DNA from 3 places in the Cognaticolwellia beringensis genome. Region 2 is predicted to be linked to each of the others. Evidence: predicted binding sites of a transcription regulator. Region 2 holds the regulator's gene; each other region holds the start of a gene.

Region 1 (4,298 bases), 1.2 Mb from region 2:
CTAAGCATTTGGTCAACTGCTGAAATAACTTTCGAGTTCATTTCATAAACTCGCTGACTTTCAATCAGGTTAACTAACTCTTCTGTAGTATTAACATTGGAGGTTTCTAGCGCACCTTGCACTAATAGGCCGTAACCTTCTAAACCCGGAACACCTTCTTGTGGCGCACCACTGACTGACGTTTCAACGTATAAGTTTTGCCCAATTGGCTCTAAACCGGTTGGGTTAATAAAGTTAACGGTATTAATTTGTCCAACCACGGCTGGTTCAGCTTGGCCTTGCAAAGTGACAGAAACTTCACCGTCTTGTGAAACGATGATACTTAATGCATCTTCAGGCACGGTGACTTGCGGTTGTAATAAATAACCTGCGCCCGGCGTAACTACGTTCCCTTCTTCGTCCATGGTAAATTGGCCGTTGCGAGAATAAGCAGACGAGCCGTCAGGCATTAAAATTTCAAACATACCTTCGCCTTGAATCATCAGATCCAATGCATTATCAGTATTAAGCATGTCACCTTGGGTATGAATTTTTTGTGTTGCCACCACTTTGGTACCCGCACCTAACATTAACCCTGACGGCATTTCAGTATCTTGCGCTGAACGACCACCTGGTTGGTTAATATTTTGATAAAGTAAGTCTTCAAATACCGCGCGGCTCTTTTTAAAACCAATAGTACTGGCGTTCGCCAAGTTGTTAGATATAACCGCAATTTCTTTAGTTTGCGCATCTAAGCCTGTTTTACTAATCCATAATGCTGGGTTCATACATCACCTCAAAAATTTATTTAGAACGCTCGTAATAATGAAGCTGCACTTGAATCAATTTCTTCGGCAGTTTTCATCATTTTTAACTGCATTTCAAATTGACGCTGCAGCGCGATCATATCGGTCATTTCACTGATAGGGTTTACGTTACTTGATTCTAATGAGCCACTCGCGACTTTTACCGTAATATCAGCCGGCTCATTATTGCCGTCTTTACGACGAAATAGGCCATCATTGCCTTTTTCTAGCAAGCGATTGTCTGGGTTAACAAATTTAATTCTGCCCACTTCTTCTTGAACATTACTCGGCGCACCTTCAGGCTGAACCATGATGGTACCGTCAGCAGAAATATTAAGTTTACTAATGGGTAATGGTAAGAAAATGGGTCCTCTGTCGCCAATAACGAGATCACCTCTTGATGTTTCAAGTGCCCCATTATCGCTTAATTTCAACTGACCATTACGGGTATAAGCTTCACTACCATCTTCAGTTTGCACTGTCAGCCAACCTTCGCCTTGAATCGCGAGGTCAAGATCACGTCCAGTACTTAATAAAGCACCACTGTCAAAGTTTTGGCCTGCACGTTCGGTCATTGAAAACACCCGAGACGGTAAGCCTTCACCGAAAGCTTGCATTGCTCTAGCATTGGCTAAATCAGCTTTAAAGCCTGTAGTTTTGGCGTTAGCGAGGTTATTAGCAGTGACTGATAAGGCTTGCATGTTTTGCTTCGCGCCACTCATGGCGATATACAGCATCTTATCCATAATGAAATTCACCCATAATATTAATCATATTTGATGTGTTGCAAATAAAGTGCCAGAAAGTTAAGAAGGGCATGTTACATATAAGTTGAATGGGGTTTTGTTGCTCGTATTTAAGTCAAAAAAATACGCTATAAGAATAAATAAACTATTAAATCAGAATGATGGGCTAAAGCCCAACCTACAAATAACACACCTAAATACAGGTTAGATATTGATCATTGTAGGTCGGCATTTATGCCGTCAAATGTATAAAAATGTGATACAAAATTTGAAACCTAAATATGGCTAGGAGCGGCGACGTACATGGGTGTCAGTCATTAGAGTGATGCTGGAGAATGATGGGCTGAAGCCCATCCTACAAATAACACACCTAAATAAAGCTTAGATATTGATCATTGTAGGTCGGCATTTATGCCGTCAAATGTATAAAAATGTGATACAAAATTTGAAACCTAAATATGGCTAGGAGCGTCGACGTACATGGATGTCAGTCATTAGAGTAATGCTGGAGAATGATGGGCTGAAGCCCAACCTACAAATAACACACCTAAATAAAGGTTAGATATTGATCATTGTAGGTCGGCATTTATGCCGTCAAAAGTATAAAAATGTGATACAAAATTTGAATCCTAAATATGGCTAGGAGCATCGACGTACAGGATGTCAGTTATTAGAGTGATGCTGGAGAATGATGGGCTGAGCCCAACCTACAAATAACACACCTAAATAAAGGTTAGATACTGATCATTGTAGGTCGGCATTTATGCCGTCAAAAGTATAAAAATGTGAAACCTAAATATGGCTAGGAGCGTCGACATACATGGATGTCAGTCATTAGAGTAATGCTGGAGAATGATGGGCTAAAGCCCAACCTACAAATAACACACCTAAATAAAGGTTAGATATTGATCATTGTAGGTCGGCATTTATGCCGTCAAAAATATTAAAATGTGATACAAAATGTGAATCCTAAATATGGCTAGGAGCTTCGACGTACATGGATGATAGTCATTAGAGTAATGCTGGAGAATGATGGCCTGAAGCCCAACCTACAAATAACACACCTAAATACAGCTTAGATATTGATCATTGTAGGTCGGCATTTATGCCGTCAAAAATATTAAAATGTGAAACCTAAATATGGCTAGGAGCGTCGACATACATGGATGTCAGTCATTAGAGTAATGCTGGAGAATGATGGGCTAAAGCCCAACCTACAAATAACACACCTAAATAAAGGTTAGATATTGATCATTGTAGGTCGGCATTTATGCCGTCAAAAATATTAAAATGTGATACAAAATGTGAATCCTAAATATGGCTAGGAGCTTCGACGTACATGGATGATAGTCATTAGAGTAATGCTGGAGAATGATGGCCTGAAGCCCAACCTACAAATAACACACCTAAATACAGCTTAGATATTGATCATTGTAGGTCGGCATTTATGCCGTCAAAAATATTAAAATGTGAAACCTAAATATGGCTAGGAGCGTCGACATACATGGATGTCAGTCATTAGAGTAATGCTGGAGAATGATGGGCTAAAGCCCAACCTACAAATAACACACCTAAATAAAGGTTAGATATTGATCATTGTAGGTCGGCATTTATGCCGTCAAAAATATTAAAATGTGATACAAAATTTGAAACCTAAATATGGCTAGGAACGGCCATGTGATCGCAGCATACCGTTCTTCCTGAACATCGCTGCTATTTCACATCCATGTGATCGCAGCATACCGTTCTTCCTGAACATCGCTGCTATTTCACATCCATGTGATCGCAGCATACCGTTCTTCCTGAACATCGCTGCTATTTCACATCCATGTGATCGCAGCATACCGTTCTTCCTGAACATAAAAAAGCCAGATATCACTATTTGATTATCTGGCTTTAAAACTTTCGGACTAACTTATTAATCCTTAAACTTTATACAATTATCGTCTATTTAAATTAACGAATTTGTAGAATAGTTTGGTTTAGCTGATTATCTACTTCAAGTGCACGAGAGTTCGCTTGGAAGTTTCGTTGAGCAGAGATTAAATCAATCAACTCTGACGTTAAGTTAACGTTAGATTGCTCTAAAGCTGAAGAGTTGATCGTACCAAAAGTACCAGAGCCACCCTCACCTGCTAACGCTTCACCAGAAGTTATACTCTCTTTCCAAGCGGTATTACCCACCTGTTTTAAGCCTTGTTCATTGGCAAAGTTTACCATAGCAATTCTAGATAATGGTTCTGATGTACCATTACTGTATGTGGCTCTTACCAAACCATCAGTACCAATATCGATACCGGTTAATCGACCAACAGCTAAACCATCTTGTTGTAAAGAGGTCACTTCAAAGTTAGAAGCAAACTGTGTTGGCTCATTTGGATTCGGGCCTAAGGGATCTAAGTTAAAATCAATTTGAATTGTTTGTGAAGTATCTGCACCATTAGGTAAATGATTACTAAAATCTGAAGTAATAATGCCACCATTAGCAGCCGTCGGAATTTGAGATTGAAAGTCACCAGATGAGTCGAAAACTAATCTCGCACCAGTTAAACCACCGCCTGTAGATAATGGACCTGAGATATTACCTCCAACCGGGTTAGTTCCACCACCTGCCGGGTCTTCAAGATCAATAGGCTTGCCATCAACAGAGGCAAAAAGCATCCACTCATTTGGGTTAACACTCGGGTCATCTTTAATGAAGTAATAAGTCATAATATGACTATCGCCTAATGAATCAAATATGGTTACCGATGTTGAATGATTAAAT
Region 2 (4,298 bases):
TGACATTGACTGAACATGTGCAAACCATTTATAAAAAAATTAAAAAATAACCTTATTTGCCTCACCGCTTTCGCATTATTAGTGCCAGCAGTAAGCGCAGAAAAGTTTAATGTTGAACAAGAAATTAAAATATCTTCTTCGCGACAAGCTGCCGATCTGAAAAACAAAATATTCAGTTATATCGATAATGTCATTATTGCTCAAGGCACGCTAACAATACATGCTGAATTAGTACAGGTAATTACCGAAGATAAAAGTGATAACAAAATTTATATTGCCAAGGGTTCACCAGCGACATTTGAGCAAACGCTGCAAGATGGCAGCCCCATAAACCTACAAGCTAATGAAATCCGGTATGAGCCCAGTATGAACACCGTGGTCATTTCAGGTAATGCACTTCTGCGCCAAGAAGGTAGTGAAGTTAGCGGTAGTAAAATCACTTATAATTTTGACACCGAATATGTCAATGCTGAAAGCTTAGATAACGCTAAAGTAGAAACGGTATTACAGCCAAAAAATAAAACTGAACTGCCTAAAAAATCTAAGGACAAGCAAGAGTAAATGTCAACTTCAACATTATCAGCAACCGGTCTTGCAAAAGCCTACAAAGGCAGAAAAGTCGTTAAAAACGTCAGTATGAAAGTGTCCGCAGGACAAATTGTTGGCTTATTAGGTCCCAATGGCGCGGGTAAAACCACCTCCTTTTATATGATTGTTGGCTTAGTCAATAACGACAGTGGCTCAATTGTTTTAAATGGTGAAGATTTAACTTTGTTACCCATGCACGAACGTGCGCGTAAGGGCATCGGCTATTTACCACAAGAAGCTTCAATTTTTCGCAAATTGTCTGTTTATGACAACATTATGGCCATTTTACAAACGCGTAAAACCCTGAGCGATGTTGAACGAGAAGAAAAACTTGAACATTTATTAGAAGAGTTCAACATCGGTCATATCAAGGATAACTTAGGTATGAGTTTATCTGGCGGTGAACGCCGACGTGTTGAAATAGCACGTGCTTTAGCGGCAGACCCTAAATTTATTCTCCTTGATGAACCTTTTGCTGGTGTTGACCCAATTTCAGTAGGTGATATAAAAAAAATTATCCTACACTTAAAAGAACGTGGCATTGGTATTCTGATCACTGATCATAATGTACGAGAAACACTCGATGTCTGTGAACATGCTTATATCGTTAGTCATGGTGAACTGATCGCTGAAGGTAATTCGAATCAAATACTTGCAAATCAACATGTAAGAGATGTATACCTTGGTGAACAATTCACGCTATAGTGAATAACAGACTAAAGCGGTATAACAATAATGTATTTCAACAGGGAAATGAAAACGTAAATGCGTCCTACTTTGCAACTCCGTATCGGACAACAATTAACGATGACCCCGCAATTGCAGCAGGCGATCAAGCTACTGCAATTATCGACTCTGGATCTCCAGCAAGAAATTCAAGAAGCACTCGAAAGTAACCCCTTGCTTGAAGTTGATGAATCTTTTGAAAGTAACTCAGAAAGCACCCCAGATCACTTAGAAGAAGGTTACTCCGCTAGTGTTGGCGAAACGAAAGAAATGTCTTCGTCTGATGGTAGTGAGGATTCTGCCCCGAGTATCGATGAGATTAGCTCATCCGAAGGTTTAGCTAAAACCGATATTCCCGAAGAATTAAACAGTGATAGCACTTGGGATGATAACTTCAGTGCCAGTGCGAGCAGCGGCGGTGTTGGTCACGCATCTGAAGATTATACTTATCAGGGTGAAACGAAAGATTCACTGCAAGACCATCTTATTTGGCAGATGGAACTTACGCCATTTAGCGATACCGACAGAACCATTGCCATCGCCATTATTGAAGCTATAGATGAAGCAGGTTACTTAACGGTTACCGCAGATGAGATATTAGAAAGCGTTGGTATAGACGATGTAGAACTCGATGAAGTTGAAGTGGTACTTAAACGAATTAACGTTTTTGATCCCGTTGGCGTGGCTGCTCGTTCAATTCCTGAGTGTTTGCTTATCCAGCTCAATCAATTTGCGAAAGATACGCCTTGGCTAGCTGAAAGTAAATTAGCCGTAACTGAACACATTGACTTGCTTGGTAATCGTGATTATCGACAACTGATGCGTAAATTACGCATCAAAGAAGATCAATTGCGCGAAGTTATTCGCTTGATCCAATCGTTAGATCCTCGTCCAGGCGATAGTGTCATCAAAAGTGAAGAGCAATATGTGATTCCTGATGTATCTGTTGAGAAGAAAAACGGCCGCTGGACGGTAGAGCTTAATCCTGATACTGCACCTAAATTATCAGTGAATCAACAATATGCTGCCATGTCTAGGTCTATGAAGTCGTCTGCTGATAGCCAATTTATTCGCTCGAATTTACAAGAAGCAAAATGGTTTATCAAAAGCTTAGAAAGTCGCAATGATACCTTATTAAAAGTTTCAAATTGCATTGTACAACGCCAACAAGGTTTCTTTGAACATGGGCCTGAGGCTATGCGACCTATGGTATTAAATGATATTGCAGAAGCTGTGGACATGCATGAATCAACCATCTCTCGTGTTACCACACAAAAATATATGCACACACCCAGAGGCATTTTTGAGCTTAAATACTTTTTCTCTAGCCACGTAAGTACTGAAAATGGCGGTGAGTGTTCTTCAACTGCTATTCGTGAATTAATTAAAAAGCTTGTTGCCGCTGAAATACCCGCAAAGCCATTAAGCGACAGTAAAATCGCAGATATATTAGCTGAACAAGGTATAAAAGTAGCAAGGAGAACCATTGCCAAGTATCGAGAGTCGCTCTCTATACCGCCGTCAAATCAACGTAAAAGCCTATTGTAGGCAGTCTTATTCACCAAAAAAGAGGAATGAAGCATATGCAAATTAATCTTACTGGACACCATGTCGATGTTACCGACTCATTACGTGATTATGTTAATGGCAAGTTTGAAAAGCTAGAACGTCATTTTGAGCATATTAATAATGTACATGTCGTATTAACCGTAGAAAAATTGAATCAGATTGCCGAATCTACTGTGCACTTAAGTGGCTCAGAGGTTCACGCGAAGGCCGAGCATAATGATATGTATGCATCAATTGATGCATTAATTGATAAGCTAGATCGCCAAATCCTGAAATACAAAGGCAAAATTAACAAGCATTAGCGCTCAGTCGCTTTAGGTTTTATAAGTTTATGAAGTTGCAAGACATTTTATCCCCGGACTGCACTATTTGTGCAGCACCGGGCTCCAGTAAAAAACGTATTCTAGAATACTTAAGTAGCCTGGCCGCCGATAAATTGGCAGACCATGACACATTTCAACTCTTAGAAAGCCTAGTTAAACGTGAAAGAATGGGGTCAACTGGCATAGGTAATGGCATTGCTATACCGCATGGTCGTTTGGAAAATGCTACACAGCCCATTGCCGTAGTAATAACCACAGAAGAAGCAATTGATTTTGATGCTATTGATCATCGCCCAGTTGATATTTTTATTGCCTTATTTGTGCCTGAAGAAGAATGTCAAAACCACCTCAGTACATTGCAGAGCATCGCAAAAATTTTTCGTAACAAGCAATTTTGCAAGCAAGTACGAAAATGCGAAAGTAACCAAGCACTGTATCAGTTAATCCAACAAGCGAGCTAAACACAGATGAAGCTAATTATAGTCAGTGGCCGTTCAGGGTCAGGTAAAAGTGTTGCACTGCGAGTGTTAGAGGATTTAGGCTACTATTGTGTTGATAATATCCCTGTCAACTTATTACCTGCTCTCATCCATACAGTGATTAACGATTATGAGAATGTAGCTGTGAGTCTCGATGTACGAAACTTACCAGCTGATCCTAATGATGTACCTGAAATCATTGAATATATGCCTAATGCGGTTGAATTAAGCTTACTTTATTTAGATGCGGATGATAGTGATCTTATTCGTCGATTCAGTGAAACGCGACGCTTACATCCGTTGATTAAACAAAATATTGCCTTAGACCAAGCCATTGCCCTAGAGAAAAAGCTCCTTGAGCCAATCGCCAGTCGAGCACACTTATATATCAATACTAGCCAACTTACGCCACATCAACTAGCGGACTTAGTTAGAGAGCGAATTTTGGGGAAAAAATCTGGCTCTATGGTCGTTGTCTTTGAGTCATTTGGTTTTAAACATGGCGTACCACAAGATGCTGACTATGTTTTTGATGCGCGTTTTTTACCAAACCCATTTTGGGATAAAGAACTAAAGGGCTTCACAGGGTTAGATAAACCGGTACAAGACTTCC
Region 3 (4,298 bases), 1.3 Mb from region 2:
GGGTCAACTAAACCAAAGGTGGCTTGTTTATGTTCACAACACTCACCTAAAGCACTAATTGAAGCGTCACTCGTTTGCATATAATCGTTAACTAATATGGCACGATTGAAGTCGATATTACTGGTTTCGGCTAATGCTTTGTTCGGCGTAATGCCCGTTGCGATAACGGCCATTTGTGCGCTAATAAACTCACCGTTAGTTAACGTAACACCTGATAGTATTTCGGAACTAGCTGCTGATTTCATGTCGACGTTAGGCTCAGTTATGCTTTCAAAAGCAGCCACTTCATGACCTAAAGCAAACTTAATATTTTTTTGTTCCATAATGCTTTGCAGCATAACGCCTGCAACTTTATCTAACTGCCGGTTAAGCAGCCATTTATTACGATGGACTAACGTTACTTCCACACCACTAAGCGCTAAACCGTAAGCCGCCTCTAACCCGAGTAAACCACCACCAATCACAATAGCTTGTTTTGCGCTTGTACTGGTTTGTTTAGCAAAGGCTTGAATTTTTTCTGTGTCTGCAATATCTCGAAAATTGAATATACCGGCAATATTTTGATTTTTAGCGGGTATTTTAGCGGTACGTGATCCTGTAGCTATGATGAGTTCGTCATAATGAATCTGCACTTTTGAAGCTAATGACGCGACCTTAGCTTTGTTGTCTATATAAGTAACTTCACTGCCACTTAAGAAGTTAATATTGTGCTGTTTATACCATGCAGGGGGTTTTTGCATAATGCTATCGATGGTGGCATCACCCGCTAAAACGGCTGATAACATAATACGATTGTAACTACCGAAATTTTCTTTACCGATCACGGTAATTTGATATTTATTGGGTGTGCGCTTAATTATTTCATCTAAGAGCCGACCAGTAGCCATGCCGTTACCAATGATCACCAACGAGGGTTTGATCTGAGTAATCGATTCACAATGCTTATTTCTTAACATATCTGCTGTTGGGCTTTCGGTATTGGCCATTGTACTACTCACATATTTGAGAGTTATGTAATTTGCGAATGTGGACATGCTATCCACATCGCTACTTAACTTTATCTATACAGCTAAATGCAGATAATGTGCCATGTACTTTTGGATATGTTATTTAATTATACTTATTTGTATTAAAAGGATTTAATGTAAAAAAATAATAAAAAAATGATAGATAACACTTATTTTATTGAGGTCTTTGCACTCTTCTGGTGCTTGGTTGCAGTGTTATATTCAACAGCGGTGTTTGTATTATTAGCTTTTAATTTACTAGTGAGCATTTCATACATGAATGCAGATAAGAGTGTTTCTTAATTCAAAATCAAACAACTTAAACAACTTGAGCTAGAATTCTAAACGCTTAATACCTGTTGTATTAAGTCAGTAAACATTATCAGTAAGCATAAATTTCCAGCTTTCCTATTCTCCCTAATTTATTTCACCCTGCTTATAGCGGACTGTATTGCATTTATCCGTTACGACTAACTTTTGCTTAAATGTGGCTTTATTAAATAGTGCTATGACTATTTATTATTTTTTATGCACTCAATGTGTGCGTAATCGTTATTGTATTGTGCATAAATAAACATACTGCAGTTATTTCTCCCACACAATAAAACCACTAAAACCAATTGAATCATAAAGATAGAGAATATCCATATGGATGGCATTACATTTGCTACTCACTGTTCAATAAACTTATTTCTACTACTAATTTAATAGAAACCTCATTATTTATTATTAACAGCCAAGAAAAATGTCATTCGTTAATAAAGAAACCAAATTTTAATTTTTAGGAGTTGTTGCATGAGCGGTCAAGATAGTCTCAATATATTTTCATTTAAAGGTAAGATGAAAACCTTACATATGAGTTGGATAGCGTTTTTTATTACTTTTGCTGTTTGGTTTAACTTTGCCCCTTTAGTGTCAGTAATTGCTGACTCATTAGGGTTAACAAATGCTGAAATAAAAACCTTAATGCTATTAAATGTAGCGTTAACCATTCCGGCGCGTGTGGTCATTGGTATGCTGACCGATAAATACGGCCCTCGCTTAACTTTCGCCGTATTACTTGCAGTATGTAGTATCCCTTGTTTTATGTTTGCTTTTGCTACGACCTTTGAACAAGCGGCATTATCTCGCTTCTTAATAGGCTTTATCGGTGCGGGTTTTGTTATCGGTATTCGTATGGTATCTGAATGGTTCCCTGCTAACGAATTAGGAACGGCTGAAGGTATTTATGGTGGCTGGGGTAACTTTGGTTCAGCTGCTGCTGCCATGACCTTACCAACACTTGCATTAGCATTTGGTGGTGAAGACGGTTGGAGATACGCGGTTGCATTTACCGGTGCATTAAGCTTAATTTTCAGTGTTATCTGGTATAAAAATGTCACAGACACCCCTAAAGGTTCAACCTATTTTAAACCTAAACAAACAGGCGCTATGGAAGTTACTTCAACAGGCGATTTCTTTCTGTTATTAATTATGAAGCTTCCTATGTATGGTGCTCTAGCTTTACTTGCTTGGAAATTATCACCTGCTGGCGTAAGTTTATTAACAGCACAAAGTGCCATTATTGCTTACCTTAGTTTAGTGGTTTTATTTGCTATAGAAGTAAAACAAACCATTAAAGTAAACGGTCATTTATTTTCAAAGCCAGTTGAAGAAATTCATCGTTATAAATTCAGACAAGTCGCCGTTTTAAACATTCTTTATTTTGCGACCTTTGGTTCAGAATTAGCCGTGGTTTCAATGTTACCGTTATTTTTCGCTGAAACCTTCGAATTAAGCATGGTTTACGCTGCCATGTTAGCCTCAACTTATGCATTTATGAACTTAATGTCTCGTCCGGGTGGCGGTTGGTTATCAGACAAGTATGGTCGTAAGAAGACCTTATTAATTTTAACCGCAGGGTTAGCGGTTGGTTATTTCGCCATGTCTGAAATCACCGGTGAATGGCCTTTAGCATTAGCGGTAGTCGCAGCGATGGCTTGTTCATTCTTCGTGCAAGCAGGTGAAGGTGCCGTATTTGCTGCTGTACCTCTAATTAAACGTCGATTAACGGGTCAAATTGCTGGTATGACGGGTGCTTACGGTAACGTCGGCGCCGTAGTTTACTTAACAGTATTAACCATGGTTGATTATTCAACCTTCTTTATGGTGATAGCAGGCACCGCTGTGATAGGCTTTACTACATTACTCTTTATGGAAGAGCCAAAAGGTACTATTACTGAAGTACGTGAAGATGGCACTGTAGAATTAATTAATGTGGGTCATTAGTAAAACATGATCAGTAAAACCCAATCATGCCAAAGCACGGCTGCAGATTTGCAATTGTGCATTGGTGGTTTTTCTTCTAAAGGTTTGAAAGCCGAAAACCAAGACGCTTTCGCCGCTATTGTACCTGAAAATCATGAATTACATGCTAAAGGCGCAGTTGCGGCCATTGCTGACGGACTCTCCAGCGCAAATAAAGCTGCAGAGGCCTCGCAACTTGCCGTAACTCAATTTATTCAAGAGTATCTCGCCACCCCTGAAACATGGTCAACGCAAAAATCTGCAGCAAAAGTATTAACCAGCTTAAATAACTGGTTATATTCACAAAGCGGGTTTGTTGAAAGTTTAGCCGATGAAAAATCTCCGCAATGGTTAACGACTTTTTCAGCGTTTATTGCCAAATCAACCACGGGTTATATCTTTCATGTTGGCGACACCCGAATAACAAAATATCGTCATCGTCAGTTGGAAGTCATTACACGTGATCATAATCGTAAACAAATGGGGCAACAGGCTTTATTAACACGCGCTTTAGGTGCCGACAATCGTTTAGAAGTTGATGTGCATCAAATTGATTTACAGTTGCACGATTTATACATGCTAAGTTGTGATGGTATTCATGACTATATAACAAAACCTATTTTTAAAGCACTCTTTGATACATTACCGTTATCGCCAGAAAAGTCTGATTTAGAAGCGCTATCTAAAAAGATTGTTGAAACTGCACTTGCGCGCGGTAGTAATGACAATGTTACCTGTTTATTAGTCTATGTTAAGGCAGTGCCCAACCGTAAACTGGCCGAAATTCAACGTGATTTAAGTGCAAAAGCAACTCCTCCGGCCTTAAAAGTTGGCCAGAAGCTAGATGGCTACTTAGTTAAAAAAGTGATCCACGCTAGCATTCGTTCACATTTGTATCTTGTAATCGATGTTGAAACAGATAAACCTTATGTTTTAAAAGCGCCATCAGCTAATTTTTCAGACGATGCTATTTATTTACAAGGCTTTATGCGTGAAGCGTGGGTT

The links. Region 2 encodes sigma-54, which starts transcription at its own class of promoters, with help from an activator protein. Its sites were predicted from a motif close to GTTGGCACGNNNNTNGNNT; they were not measured.
Region 1: the regulator sigma-54 is predicted to act here: its motif matches at 1,570-1,588, upstream of flgF (flagellar basal-body rod protein FlgF).
Region 3: the regulator sigma-54 is predicted to act here: its motif matches at 1,659-1,677, upstream of B5D82_RS12210 (NarK family nitrate/nitrite MFS transporter).

Annotation. Positions count from the first base shown of each region.
Region 1 covers NZ_CP020465.1:356,337-360,634, reverse strand. The annotation lists gene flgG (flagellar basal-body rod protein FlgG) at 1-767, opposite strand, end outside; gene flgF (flagellar basal-body rod protein FlgF) at 788-1,531, opposite strand; gene flgE (flagellar hook protein FlgE) at 3,488-4,298, opposite strand, start outside.
Region 2 covers NZ_CP020465.1:1,571,011-1,575,308, forward strand. The annotation lists gene lptC (LPS export ABC transporter periplasmic protein LptC) at 1-50, shown strand, start outside; gene lptA (lipopolysaccharide transport periplasmic protein LptA) at 82-561, shown strand; gene lptB (LPS export ABC transporter ATP-binding protein) at 562-1,293, shown strand; gene B5D82_RS06605 (RNA polymerase factor sigma-54) at 1,354-2,862, shown strand; gene hpf (ribosome hibernation promoting factor) at 2,898-3,185, shown strand; gene ptsN (PTS IIA-like nitrogen regulatory protein PtsN) at 3,215-3,667, shown strand; gene rapZ (RNase adapter RapZ) at 3,674-4,298, shown strand, end outside.
Region 3 covers NZ_CP020465.1:2,872,945-2,877,242, reverse strand. The annotation lists gene B5D82_RS12215 (NAD(P)/FAD-dependent oxidoreductase) at 1-986, opposite strand, end outside; gene B5D82_RS12210 (NarK family nitrate/nitrite MFS transporter) at 1,803-3,275, shown strand; gene B5D82_RS12205 (bifunctional protein-serine/threonine kinase/phosphatase) at 3,282-4,298, shown strand, end outside.